DNA from 3 places in the Streptomyces sp. NPDC056479 genome. Region 2 is predicted to be linked to each of the others. Evidence: riboswitches for the same ligand, from Rfam matches in the RefSeq annotation. Region 2 holds a riboswitch; each other region holds the start of a gene.

Region 1 (4,191 bases), on a different contig from region 2:
GGGCGTGATCGGAGCGGGACTGGAGCCGACCTGTGACGGACGCCTCACTGGCTCAATACCTTCGTCGAACATACGTTCAGAATGCGGGCCGCTCCGGATCCAGCCGCGCCAGGCCCTCCGCCGGAGACGACGCCTCCGCGAAGTGCCGCCGCGGGATCCGCCCTGCCCGATACGCCAGCCGCCCCGCCTCCACCGCGTGCCGCATCGCGTCGGCCATCAGCACCGGCTCCTGCGCCCGCGTCACCGCCGAGGCGAGCATCACGCCCGCGCACCCCAGCTCCATCGCGAGCGCCGCGTCCGACGCCGTACCGGCACCCGCGTCCAGAATCACCGGCACGCGCGCGTGCTCCACGATCAGCTGGAAGTTGTGCGGATTGCGGATGCCGAGCCCCGACCCGATGGGCGAGCCCAGCGGCATGATCGCCGCACAGCCGACGTCCTCCAGCTTCCGCGCCAGCACGGGGTCGTCATTGGTGTACGGCAGCACCGTGAAACCGTCGTCCACCAGTGTCTCGGCGGCGTCCAGCAGCTCGATCGGATCCGGCAGCAGCGTCCGCTCGTCGGCGATGACCTCCAGCTTGATCAGCTCGCTGCCGAGCGCCTCGCGCGCGAGACGGGCCGTCAGTACGGCCTCACCCGCCGTGAAGCACCCCGCGGTGTTCGGCAGCACCCGGATCCCGAGCTTCTCCAGCACGGACAGCACCGAACCGTGCACCGACGGGTTCACCCGCCGCATCGCGACCGTCGTCAGCTCGGTCCCGGACGTCACCAGCGCCCGCTCCAGCACCTCCAGGCTGGGCGCCCCGCCCGTGCCCATGATCAGTCGGGACGTGAAGGACGTACCGCCGATGACAAAGGGATCGTCGGCCATGGGTCAGCCTCCTTGGACGGCGGTGAGGACCTCTACGCGATCGCCCTCGGAGAGGGGCGTCGAGGGCCACTGCGCGCGCGGGACGACGGTTTCGTTGAGGGCGGCCGCCACTCCGGAGGGCGCCGCGGTGAAGGACAGTACGAGCGTGTCGAGAGCCGTGCCCGGCTCGATCTGCCGACGCTCGCCGTTGACCGAGATGGTGACCGGGATGCTCATACGGGCTGCTCCGTGAGTGCGGCGGGACTGAAGCGCCTGGGCGTGAACGGACGGGCCTCGTCCGGGAGTTCACCGGTAGCCAGGACGTGCGCCATGGCGTCCCCGGTGACGGGCGTGAGCAGCACGCCGTTGCGGTAGTGCCCGGTCGCCAGCGACAGGCCCGCCAGCTCGGTCGGCCCGAGCAGCGGCGCGTTGTCGGGGGAGCCCGGGCGCAGGCCGGCCCGCGTCTCGGTGAGCGGCAGTTCCGTGATGCCCGGCACCAGCTCATGGGCGTCGCGCAGCAGTTCGTAGACGCCGCCCGCGGTCACCGTCGTGTCCCAGCCCAGCTCCTCGCTCGTCGCCCCGACGACCAGCTCCCCGCTCTCGCGCGGCACCAGATACACCTGGCTGCCGCGCACCACGGCCCGCACGGTCCGGCTCAGGAACGGCGCGTACCGCTTCGGCACCGTCAGCCGCAGCACCTGCCCCTTCACGGGCCGCACCGGCGGCAGTACGTCGTCCGGGACGCCCGCGAACTGCCCGCTGAGGCTGCCACCCGCGAGGACCACCTGGTCCGCGCCCAGCCCGGTGCCGTCCGTCGTGGTGACACCGGCCGCCCGGTCCCCTGCGACGTCGAGGCGCTCGGCCCAGGTGCGGTGGAAGAGCACGCCGGCCCGCTCGCACGCCACCACCAGGGCTCCCGCCAGCCGCCGCGGGTCGATCTGGTGGTCGCCGTCGACCCGCAGCCCGCCGCGCACCCCGGGCGCGAGCATCGGCTCCAGTCGCCGGCACTCCCGCCCCGACAGCCACTCGGAGTCCAGCCCCGACTGGCGCTGCAGGGCGTGCAGTTCGCGCAGATGCGTGCGGTCGTCGGCGTCCAGCGCCACGGCGAGCGTGCCGCACCGGCGGTAGCCGAGGTCGTGGCCGGTGAGGTCGGTGAGTTCGGCCGCGAAGTCAGGGTAGCGGCGGGCCGAGGCGAGGTTCAGGCCCAGCAGGGTCTGCTCGCCGTAGTGCAGTTCCGTGACGGCGGCCAGCATTCCCGCGGCCACCCGGGCGGCGCCGCCACCCGGCTCGGGGTCCACGACGGCCGTCGTGAACCCGCGCTGCGCGGCCCGCCACGCCGTGACCAGGCCGATGATTCCGCCCCCGATGACGAGGACGTCTGAAGTTCGCGTACGCGACATGGGCGTCCAGCCCCTCCCTTCGCCGGCATGACCCGGATCAGGTTCGTACGGTCGGAGGCCGCCAGCCTCCCTCTCAGCCCGGTGCGTCCGGGCTCCCGCGAGTGCTCTACGTTGGCCACCCTAGCCCGCCCCCGCACCTCTCAGTAAGGGAGCCCGTGTCCATGGCCCGCTCGCTCGACGGTCTCGTCCTCGCCCCCGTCGCGGACCAAGCCCCAGGTCAGGTGGGTACCCGCACCCGGTTCACGTACCACGAGAAGGACGGCGAGATCTGGGCCGAGTACGCGGGCGGGGACGTCGTACGCGGGCACCTGGTGGGCACCCGGGAAGGCGACCGGCTGGACTTCCGGTACGTCCAGCTGAAGCGGGACGGGACGACGTCGTCGGGGCACTGTGAGTCCACGGTGGCCGAGCTCGCCGACGGGCGGGTGCGGCTGGAGGAGAGCTGGGAGTGGGAGTCGCAGGCGGGCCGCGGCACCAGCGTTGTGGAGCAGGTCACTGAGCACGACTCCTGACTGACGAATTGTCAGTTGTCTATGGTGATCAGGTGAGCGAGCAGACGACGCAGTCGCAGCGGTCAGTGGTCGTCGCCGGCGCCGGCATGGCCGGAGTGCAGACGGCGGTCGCCCTGCGGGAACAGGGCTTCACCGGCACCGTCACCCTGATCGGCGCCGAGCCCCACCAGCCGTACGACCGGCCGCCCCTGTCCAAGGCCGTACTGCTCGGCAAGGCCGAGGGTTCCGCCTTCGACATCGACTTCGACGCGCTCGGCGTCGACCTGCGGCTGGGGCGCGAGGTGCAGGGCGTGCGCACCGCCGACCACGAACTGGACACCGAGGCCGGGCCCGTCCCGTACGACGTCCTCGTGCTCGCCACCGGCGCCGAACCGATCCGGCTGCCGGGCGCGGAGGGCGTACCCGGCGTGCATCTGCTGCGCACCCTGGACGACGCCGAGCGGCTGCGGCCGGTGCTCGCCCGGCAGCACGAGATCGTGGTCGTGGGGGCCGGCTGGATCGGTGCGGAGTTCGCCACGGCCGCGCGTGAGGCGGGCTGCGCGGTGACGGTCGTGGAGGCCGCCGACCGGCCGCTGGCGGGTGCGCTGCCCGCCGAGGTGGCCGCGCCGATGACCGCCTGGTACGAGGACAGCGGGACGGTGCTGCGCACGCACGCGCGCGTGGCGCGCGTCGAGCCCGGCGCGGTGATCCTCGACGACGGCTCGCGGCTGCCCGCGGGCGCCGTCGTGGTCGGCATCGGGGCCCGCCCCGCCACCGCCTGGCTGGCCGGCTCGGGCATCGAGCTCGGCGCGTACGGCGAGGTCGTCGCCGACGACCGGCTGCGCACGTCCGTGCCGGACGTCTACGCGGTCGGCGACTGCGCGTCCTTCCCCTCCGGGCGCTACGGCGAGCGGCTGCTGGTCCACCACTGGGACAACGCCCTCCAGGGCCCGCGCACGGTCGCCGCGAACATCCTCGGCGAGACCTCCGCCGTCTACGACCCGGTGCCGTACTTCTGGTCCGAGCAGTTCGGCCGCTTCGTCCAGTACGCCGGCCACCACGCCGCCGCCGACACCACCCTCTGGCGCGGCGACCCGTCGGGCCCGGCATGGACCGTCTGCTGGCTGCGGGGCGACCGCCTCGTCGCCCTTCTGGCGGTGGGCCGGCCGAGGGACCTCGCGCAGGGGCGACGGCTGATCGAGTCGGGCACGCCCATGAACGCACAGCTGCTGACGGACCCGGCGAGGCCGCTGAAGGGGGCGACGGCGTAGCGCGTTGAGGCGACAGCCCCTCCCTGGTGGACCGGCCTGACTTCCGACTGTCAGTGGCAGATGGCAGGCTTGTTTCCGTGACCGAGATTGACGCAAAGATCGATGCTCTCGTCCCCGCCTGGCTCACCCTGCCCGACATCGCCGAACAGTTCGATGTCGAGGTGACCCGCGTCCGGCAG
Region 2 (4,191 bases):
AGTCCGGCCCGGGCGGCATCCTGCGGGGACATCACCGTCGCCTTCGAGAGCTGGTCGAGCTCGATGCCCGAACCGCTCCAGAGCGCGGTCTCCAGCGCCCCCGGCAGCACGACCTGCACCCGCACCGCCGAGTCCGCGAACTCCTGGGCCAGCCCCTGGGTGAAAGCCAGCGCATAGGCCTTGGTGCCGCTGTACGCGGCACCCACCGGGAGAATGTTGAGCGCGAGCACAGAGGAGATGTTGACGATCGTGCCCGCGCCGCGGCCGGCGAATGCCTTCGCCGCGGCGGCCGCGATCCGGGTGAACGAGATCAGATTGAGCGCGATCAGCCCCTCGAGCCGATCCGGGTCGGCCTTCGAGAGCGGGCCGAACAGCGCCATGCCGGCGTTGTTGACCAAGGTGTCGATCGACGCGTCGCCGGCCAGGCGCTCCTCGACCGAACCGATCCCCTCGGCGGTCGCCAGGTCCGCGCTCAGAGTGAAAACCTTCCGTCCCGACCGCTCGGCCAGCTCCGCGGCGGCCTCCTCCAGCCTCGCCTCGTCTCGCGCGACCAGGATGATGTCGTGTCCCCGTGCGGCCAGTTCCTCGGCGTAGGCCGCGCCCAGGCCCGCGGTCGCGCCGGTGATCAGTGCAGTTCCGGCGGTGGTGGTGGACATGGCTGGACCTCTCCTCGTACTCGGCGCGGGGTCGCACCGTCTGGGCGGTGGTGACCTTCTGTTGCAACCAACTTTGTTACGTCATGGTGGGCGTGTCAAACGCTGGGCCCGGCGACCGGCAACAGCTCCGAACCATCCATGTGCCAGATGCGCTCCGGAGTGGACGGTCAGTCACAGTCAACGGACGCGACCTTCGTGACCCGGCGGGCGACGGGCAGCAAGGGCAATCCTCGTACCCGGCGCCCGTGGCGCCGGGCATGTTCCAGTGATTCCGAAGCTCAGGGCTGGTAAGGCAGCGGGATCTCGTGGGCGACCGCTCAGCCGTCTGGGCCGTCCCTGGGCCGTGCGAAGCCGACCAACGCTGACAGTCGGCACCCACAGGTGACCACCCCCACCCCGTTCTGGCCTGGGCCCCCAGAGTTGATCTGCCACACTGGAAGGGTTATGCCTGCACCCGGAGAACTCACATTCGTCGCCCCCCGCGGAGCCAAGAAGCCCCCGCGGCACCTTGCTGATCTCACGCCCGGTGAGCGCAAGGACGTTGTCGCTGCGGTCGGGGAGAAGCCCTTTCGTGCCAAGCAGCTGTCGCAGCACTACTTCGCGCGGTACACGCACGACCCGGAGCACTGGACCGACATCCCGGCCGGGTCGCGTGCCAAGCTGCGGGAGGAGTTGTTCCCGGAGCTCATGACCGTCGTACGGCATCTGTCGACGGATCAGGGGGACACCCGCAAGACGCTGTGGCGGCTGTTCGACGGGACGCTCGTCGAGTCGGTGCTGATGCGGTATCCGGACCGGGTGACCATGTGCATCAGTTCGCAGGCCGGGTGTGGGATGAACTGTCCCTTCTGTGCCACCGGGCAGGCGGGGCTGGACCGGAATCTGTCCACCGCCGAGATCGTGCACCAGATCGTGGACGGGATGCGGGCGCTCCGGGACGGGGACGTGCCCGGTGGGCCGGCCCGGCTTTCCAACATCGTCTTCATGGGGATGGGCGAGCCGCTCGCCAACTACAACCGGGTCGTGGGGGCCATTCGGCGGCTCACCGACCCCGAGCCGGACGGGCTCGGGCTGTCCCAGCGTGGGATCACCGTCTCGACCGTCGGTCTCGTCCCGGCGATCAACCGGTTCGCCGACGAGGGCTTCAAGTGCCGGCTCGCGATCTCGCTGCACGCGCCCGACGACGAGCTGCGTGACACCCTCGTCCCCGTGAACACGCGGTGGAAGGTGCGCGAGGTCCTGGACGCCGGGTTCGAGTACGTCGAGAAGAGCGGCCGTCGGCTGTCCATCGAGTACGCCCTCATCCGGGACATCAACGACCAGGCCTGGCGCGGTGACCGGCTCGGGCGGCTGCTCAAGGGCAAGCCCGTGCATGTGAACCTGATTCCGCTGAACCCGACCCCGGGCTCGAAGTGGACCGCCTCCCGGCCCGAGGACGAGAAGGCGTTCGTCGAGGCCATCGCGGCCCATGGTGTGCCGGTGACGGTTCGGGACACCCGTGGTCAGGAGATCGACGGGGCCTGCGGTCAGCTCGCGGCCACCGAGCGGTAATCTGGGCGCGTACACCCGTACGTACATCTTCATATTCCGACAGGGGAGCGCCACAGCGCTGAGAGTGCGGCAATCGGGCCGCAGACCCTCTGAACCTCGCCCAGGTCATTCTGGGTAGGAAGTTCGGTCATCACTCAAGCTGTTGCGCCCTGCCCAGGAGCCGAAGAAGAGGGCTTCTCGGCAGGGCCGCGTCTCTTCCTGGTCAACCCCAGGAGGAATCTGGTGAGCATCACCAAGAAGGCCACGGTCTTCGCCGTCGGGCTCGGCCTCGTCACGCTGTCCGCGTGCGGGTCGTCCGACTCGGGGACCGACAACCCCGAGTCCAAGAGCAAGACCGTGACCCTCGTCAGCCACAACTCGTGGGCCGTCTCCAAGGGCGTCCTCGCCGCGTTCGAGAAGCAGTCCGGCTACAAGGTCAAGGTCCTGGAGGACGGCGACGCCGGGCAGGCCGTCAACAAGGCCATCCTCACCAAGGACAACCCGCAGGGCGACGTCTTCTTCGGCGTCGACAACACCCTGCTCTCCCGCGCGCTCGACAACGGGCTGTTCCAGTCCTATGAGCCCAAGGGCTCCGACCTGATCCTGCCCGAGTACCGGGTCGACCAGGACAAGCACCGGGTCACTCCCGTCGACACCGGCGACATCTGCGTCAACTACGACAAGGCGTACTTCAGCGAGCACAAGCTGGCCCCGCCGACGACGTACGACGACCTGATCAAGCCCGAATACAAGAACCTCCTCGTCACCGAGAACGCCTCCACCTCCTCGCCGGGGCTGGGATTCCTCCTCGGGACCTCCGCCCGGTACGGCGACGACGGCTGGCAGGACTACTGGAAGAAGCTCAAGGCCAACGGCGTGAAGGTCGTCGACGGCTGGGAGCAGGCCTACAACGAGGAGTTCTCCGGTTCCGCCGGCGGCAAGCAGGCCAAGGCCGACCGGCCGCTCGTCGTGTCGTACGCCTCCTCCCCGCCCGCCGAGGTGATCTACGCCGACCCGAAGCCGACCACCGCGCCGACCGGTGTCGCGACCGGCACCTGCTTCCGGCAGGTCGAGTACGCCGGGCTGCTCGCAGGCGCCAAGAACACCGAGGGCGGCAAGGCGCTCCTCGACTTCCTGCTCACCAAGACCTTCCAGGACGACATGCCGCTGAACATGTTCGTCTACCCGGTGCTCAAGGCCGCCCAGGTCCCGCCGGAGTTCGTGAAGTACGGCCCGCAGGCCGAGAACCCCGAGACCATGGACCCGGCGAAGATCGCCGACAACCGTGACGACTGGGTCAAGTCGTGGACCTCGCTCGTACTGAAGTAGCGGCCCCGCGGAAGAAGGGCGCGGCGGCGGTGCGGCTCGGTCTCATCGCCGTCCCCGTCGCGTTCTTCGGGGTGTTCTTCGCCTACCCGGTCGCCGCGATCCTCGCGCGCGGTCTGAAGGTCGAGGGGGTGTGGCAGTTCGGGCGGCTGTGGGACGTGCTCGGGGAGTCCGACATCCGGCACGTCCTGTGGTTCACCACCTGGCAGGCGCTCGCCTCCACCGCGCTGACCCTGCTGATCGCGCTGCCGGGCGCCTATGTCTTCGCCCGCTTCGACTTCCCCGGCAAGCAGATCCTGCGGGCCGTGGTGACCGTCCCCTTCGTGCTGCCGACGGTCGTCGTCGGTACGGCGTTCCTCGCGCTCGTCGGCCGCGGCGGACTCCTCGACGAGCTGTGGGGCGTACGGCTCGACACCACCGTGTGGGCCATCCTGCTCGCGCATGTCTTCTTCAACTACGCCGTCGTCGTACGCACGGTGGGAGGGCTCTGGGCGCAGCTCGACCCGCGCCAGGAGGAGGCCGCGCGGATGCTCGGGGCCTCGCCCCTGAAAGCCTGGCGGCAGGTCACCCTGCCGGCGCTCGGGCCCGCCGTGGCCGCCGCCGCGCTCATGGTCTTCCTGTTCACCTTCACCTCCTTCGGTGTGGTGCAGATCCTCGGCGGACCGACCTTCTCCACCCT
Region 3 (4,191 bases), on a different contig from region 2:
GCCCCGGTGACCTGGGCCTTCGGTCGTGAGCTGCTGGTCGACGGGGTGGGCCGGCCGTGCGGGGAGGGAGATGTACGGGTCTCGCCGGCGGGTGCCGAGACGCTGGGCGACGTCCTGATCCGGCTTCAGGTGGGGCCGGACCAGGCGCTGTTCCGCTCCTCCGTGGCGCCTCTTGTGGCCTTCCTCGACCGCACCGACAAGCTGGTGCCGCTCGGGCAGGAGGGCACGCTCGCCGACTTCGACGCCCATCTCGACGAGGCCCTGGATCGCATCCTGGCGGAGGAGCAGAGCGCCGGGTGAAGCGTTACGTCAGCGAGGGCGGCGTGGCGTAACGCTTCAGCGGGTGCGCAAGGGGCGCGTGCGGGCGCTTCCGCCCCGCCGGAAGTGCTTCACGCTCCGCCGGACGGGCGGAGTCGGCGACGCAGGACTCGGGCGGAGTCAGCGACGCAGACTCGGGCGGCCGTCAACCGGCTGCTCTGCTGTCAGCATCGGCTGTCCCCGTCGGGCTGTCATACGACGCCCTCGGCGGCCGGGAGGTCGACGGCCGGCGCATCTGCCGTCAACGCACTCTGCCGTGACCGCTTCCGCGGCACAGCTGACGCCCTCAGCGCTTACGCCGTCGTCCCCTACCGCCGCGGCCGGGAGCCGGCTGCGTGCCCGCCATGACTGGCTGGGTGCCCGTGGGCGCCGCCCCCTTCTCCGGCCGGTCTGCCGAGACCACCAGGGCCGCGAGAGCCGTGGTCACCGGAACCGAGGCGACCAGTCCGATGGAGCCGACCAGTGTGCGCACGATCTCCTCCGCGACCAGCTCACTGTTGGCGACCGTACCGACGCCGCTCTGCGCGATCGAGAAGAGCAGCAACAGCGGCAGCGCGGCGCCCGCGTAGGCGAGGACAAGCGTGTTGACGACGGACGCGATGTGGTCGCGGCCGATGCGGATGCCGGCCCGGTACAGCCCGCGCCAGCCCATCGTCGGGTTGGCCTCGTGCAGCTCCCAGACCGCGGAGGTCTGGGTAACCGTCACATCGTCGAGGACACCGAGCGAACCGATGATGATGCCGGCGAGCAGCAGACCGCTCATGTCGATCGACGGATACAGACCGTGGATGAGGCCGGTGTTGTCGTCGGTGTTGCCGGTGAGCGCGGCCCAGTCGATGAACACCGAGCCGAGGACACCGATCAGCAGCAGCGAGATCAGTGTGCCGAGCACCGCGACCGATGTCCGGGCCGAGAGGCCGTGGCACAGGAAGAGCGCGATCAGCATGATCGCGCTCGACCCCACCACCGCCACGACCAGTGGGTTCGAGCCCTGGAGGATCGCGGGCAGGATGAAGAAGTTGAGCAGCAGGAAGCTGATGGCCAGCGAGATCAGCGCCATGAGGCCCCGCAACCGGCCGACGACCACGACGGCGAGTGCGAAGATCCCGGCGAGCACCGACAGCGGAATGCGCCGGTTCACGTCGGTGACCGAGTACTGGAGGTCCTTGGGCGCGGAGGGCTCGTAGGCGACCACGACCTCCTGGCCCTCGTGCAACTGGCGCGACTGGTCGGGCTGGACGATCTCCGTGAAGGTACGGCCTTTGTCCTTGCCGGTGTCGACACGGATCGTCGCCTTCTTGCAGGTGCCGCTCTCCTGCTGCGCTGCGGAGGAACCCTCGGCGGTGGAGGTGTCGCCGGTCGGCGGCACGCCCGAGGCGCCCGCGTCCTTGCAGCTCAGCTCGACGACCTTGGTGACCGTGGCCTGCTGTGTCTGCCGGTCGAAGCCGACTCCGGTGCGCTCGTGCCCTGGGGCACCGCCCGGCCACAGCACCGCGAGACCGACCACCACCGCCGCGGCGAACGGGATCAGAACCGCCGCGATGACCTTGCGCAGATGCCGGGAGACGGGAGCCGCCGGACCGTGGGCGTGACTGTGCGAGTGCCCATGCCCATGTCCGTCATCGTCGCCACCGCCCCGCGGCCCGCCGGATCCGGGTCCGTGACCATGACCATCACCGGCATCGTGACCGGGCCGGTCACCCGGACCGGGCCCCTGCCCCGTCGAGCCGCCGGAGCCGGGACCGTAGCCGTGCCCGCCGGGGCCGCCGTGCCCGCCAGGGCCACGCTCGTACCCCCCGCCGACTCCGCCCCGCTGCTCCGGCATTCCTTCGGACCCGGGCCCGGGCCGGCTGCCGTGTTCGTGCCAGCCGCTGTTTCCAGCCGCCCGATCGTCTTGGCCACCCGCGGAACCACGGCCGTATCCGCCGTCGTATCTGCCTCCGGGAACCCCTGAACCCCGGCCGCCTGCCGGGCCGTTACCCCGTGCGGGACCGTTCCCGGGGCCGCTTCCGGGGCCGCTTCCGGGGCCGCTTCCGGCGCCCGAGCCGCGGGGCGGCTCGGGCGGTGGGTACGGAGGTTCATGCGTCGTGGTCACCGACCGATCATCGCAAGAACGGCCGGGGCCCCCTGTTCACCGCGCCCGAATTGACGCTAGCGTGGGACCACCTTTGTACACGCGGGAGCTCGGAGCACCGGGCTGAGAGGGCGCTGACCTCCGTCCCAGCGATGTTTCACATGAAACATCACCCATCGCGAGTGATGTTTCACACGAAACGTCGGCAGACGGATAACGCTGCGTCGACCGCCGAACCTGTTACCGGGTAATGCCGGCGTAGGGAGTAGGTCTCATGACCATCAAGGACGCGCGCACGCCTGCCTCCGTTCAGGACGAGAAGTCCCAGGAGGCCGGGAAGTCCATCGGCTGGCACAAGGCGTATGTCGAGGGTTCACGCCCCGATCTGCGGGTGCCGGTCCGCCAGGTGCACCTCACCAACGGGCAGTCGGTCACGCTGTACGACACATCGGGCCCGTACACCGATCCACTCACCGAGACCGACGTCCGCCGCGGACTGTCTCCGCTGCGGGAGAACTGGATCATCGCCCGCGGAGACACCGAGGACTACGCGGGTCGTCCCGTCCGTCCCGAGGACGACGGGATCAAGCACACCTCACCGCGTGGTGGCCTGCGCAACCTCGACGCGGTCTTCCCGGGACGACCGCGCCAGCCGCGTCGCGGCCGCGACGGCCAGGCCGTCACGCAGCTCGCCTATGCGCGCCGCGGCGAGATCACACCCGAGATGGAGTTCGTGGCCATCCGGGAGAACGTTTCTCCCGAAGTGGTCCGCGAAGAGATCGCCGCGGGCCGTGCGGTTCTGCCCGCCAACGTCAATCACCCGGAGATCGAGCCGATGATCATCGGCAAGCGGTTCCTGGTGAAGGTCAACGCCAACATCGGCAACTCCGCGGTGACGTCCTCCATCGAGGAGGAGGTCGAGAAGATGACCTGGGCGACCCGTTGGGGCGCCGACACGGTCATGGATCTGTCGACCGGGCGCAACATCCACACCACCCGCGAGTGGGTGCTGCGCAACTCCCCCGTCCCGATCGGCACGGTGCCGCTCTACCAGGCCCTGGAGAAGGTCGACGGCAGGGCCGAGGAACTGACCTGGGAGATCTACAAGGACACGGTCATCGAGCAGGCCGAGCAGGGCGTGGACTACATGACCGTCCACGCGGGCGTCCGCCTGCCGTACGTACCGCTCACCGCGAACCGCAAGACCGGCATCGTCTCGCGCGGCGGCTCGATCATGGCGGCGTGGTGCCTGGCGCACCACAAGGAGTCGTTCCTGTACGAGAACTTCGAGGAGCTCTGCGAGATCCTCGCCGCGTACGACGTCACCTACTCGCTGGGCGACGGCCTGCGGCCCGGCTCGATCGCGGACGCCAACGACGAGGCGCAGTTCGCTGAACTCCGGACTCTCGGGGAACTCAACCAGATCGCCAAGCGTTTCAACGTACAGACCATGATCGAGGGCCCGGGCCACGTCCCGATGCACAAGATCAAGGAGAACATCGACCTTCAGCAGGAGATCTGCGATGAAGCTCCGTTCTATACGCTCGGCCCGCTGACCACGGACGTCGCGCCGGCGTACGACCACATCACCTCGGGTATCGGTGCCGCCATGATCGCCTGGTGGGGCACGGCGATGCTCTGCTACGTCACGCCCAAGGAGCACCTGGGCCTGCCCAACCGTGACGACGTCAAGACCGGCGTCATCACCTACAAGATCGCTGCCCACGCGGCGGACCTCGCCAAGGGGCACCCCGGTGCGCAGGACTGGGACGACGCGCTGTCCGACGCTCGCTTCGAGT

Evidence for each region. A riboswitch is a leader RNA that binds a small molecule or an ion and turns the genes downstream of it on or off. The one in region 2 is predicted to bind thiamine pyrophosphate.
Region 1: another riboswitch for thiamine pyrophosphate. It lies ahead of thiO (glycine oxidase ThiO); the one in region 2 lies ahead of ACFQ6S_RS28270 (thiamine ABC transporter substrate binding subunit).
Region 3: another riboswitch for thiamine pyrophosphate. It lies ahead of thiC (phosphomethylpyrimidine synthase ThiC); the one in region 2 lies ahead of ACFQ6S_RS28270 (thiamine ABC transporter substrate binding subunit).

Annotation. Positions count from the first base shown of each region.
Region 1 is NZ_JBHTRZ010000008.1:465,843-470,033, reverse strand. Features, by position in the region: gene ACFQ6S_RS31150 (thiazole synthase) at 77-871, opposite strand; gene thiS (sulfur carrier protein ThiS) at 875-1,087, opposite strand; gene thiO (glycine oxidase ThiO) at 1,084-2,250, opposite strand; TPP riboswitch at 2,248-2,359, opposite strand; gene ACFQ6S_RS31135 (hypothetical protein) at 2,412-2,762, shown strand; gene ACFQ6S_RS31130 (NAD(P)/FAD-dependent oxidoreductase) at 2,795-4,012, shown strand; gene ACFQ6S_RS31125 (Rv2175c family DNA-binding protein) at 4,090-4,191, shown strand, end outside.
Region 2 is NZ_JBHTRZ010000007.1:427,832-432,022, forward strand. Features, by position in the region: gene ACFQ6S_RS28260 (SDR family NAD(P)-dependent oxidoreductase) at 1-656, opposite strand, end outside; gene rlmN (23S rRNA (adenine(2503)-C(2))-methyltransferase RlmN) at 1,101-2,207, shown strand; TPP riboswitch at 2,239-2,346, shown strand; gene ACFQ6S_RS28270 (thiamine ABC transporter substrate binding subunit) at 2,430-3,515, shown strand; gene ACFQ6S_RS28275 (ABC transporter permease) at 3,491-4,191, shown strand, end outside.
Region 3 is NZ_JBHTRZ010000005.1:230,194-234,384, reverse strand. Features, by position in the region: gene ACFQ6S_RS21340 (SsgA family sporulation/cell division regulator) at 1-300, shown strand, start outside; gene ACFQ6S_RS21335 (YibE/F family protein) at 605-2,143, opposite strand; TPP riboswitch at 2,485-2,674, shown strand; gene thiC (phosphomethylpyrimidine synthase ThiC) at 2,667-4,191, shown strand, end outside.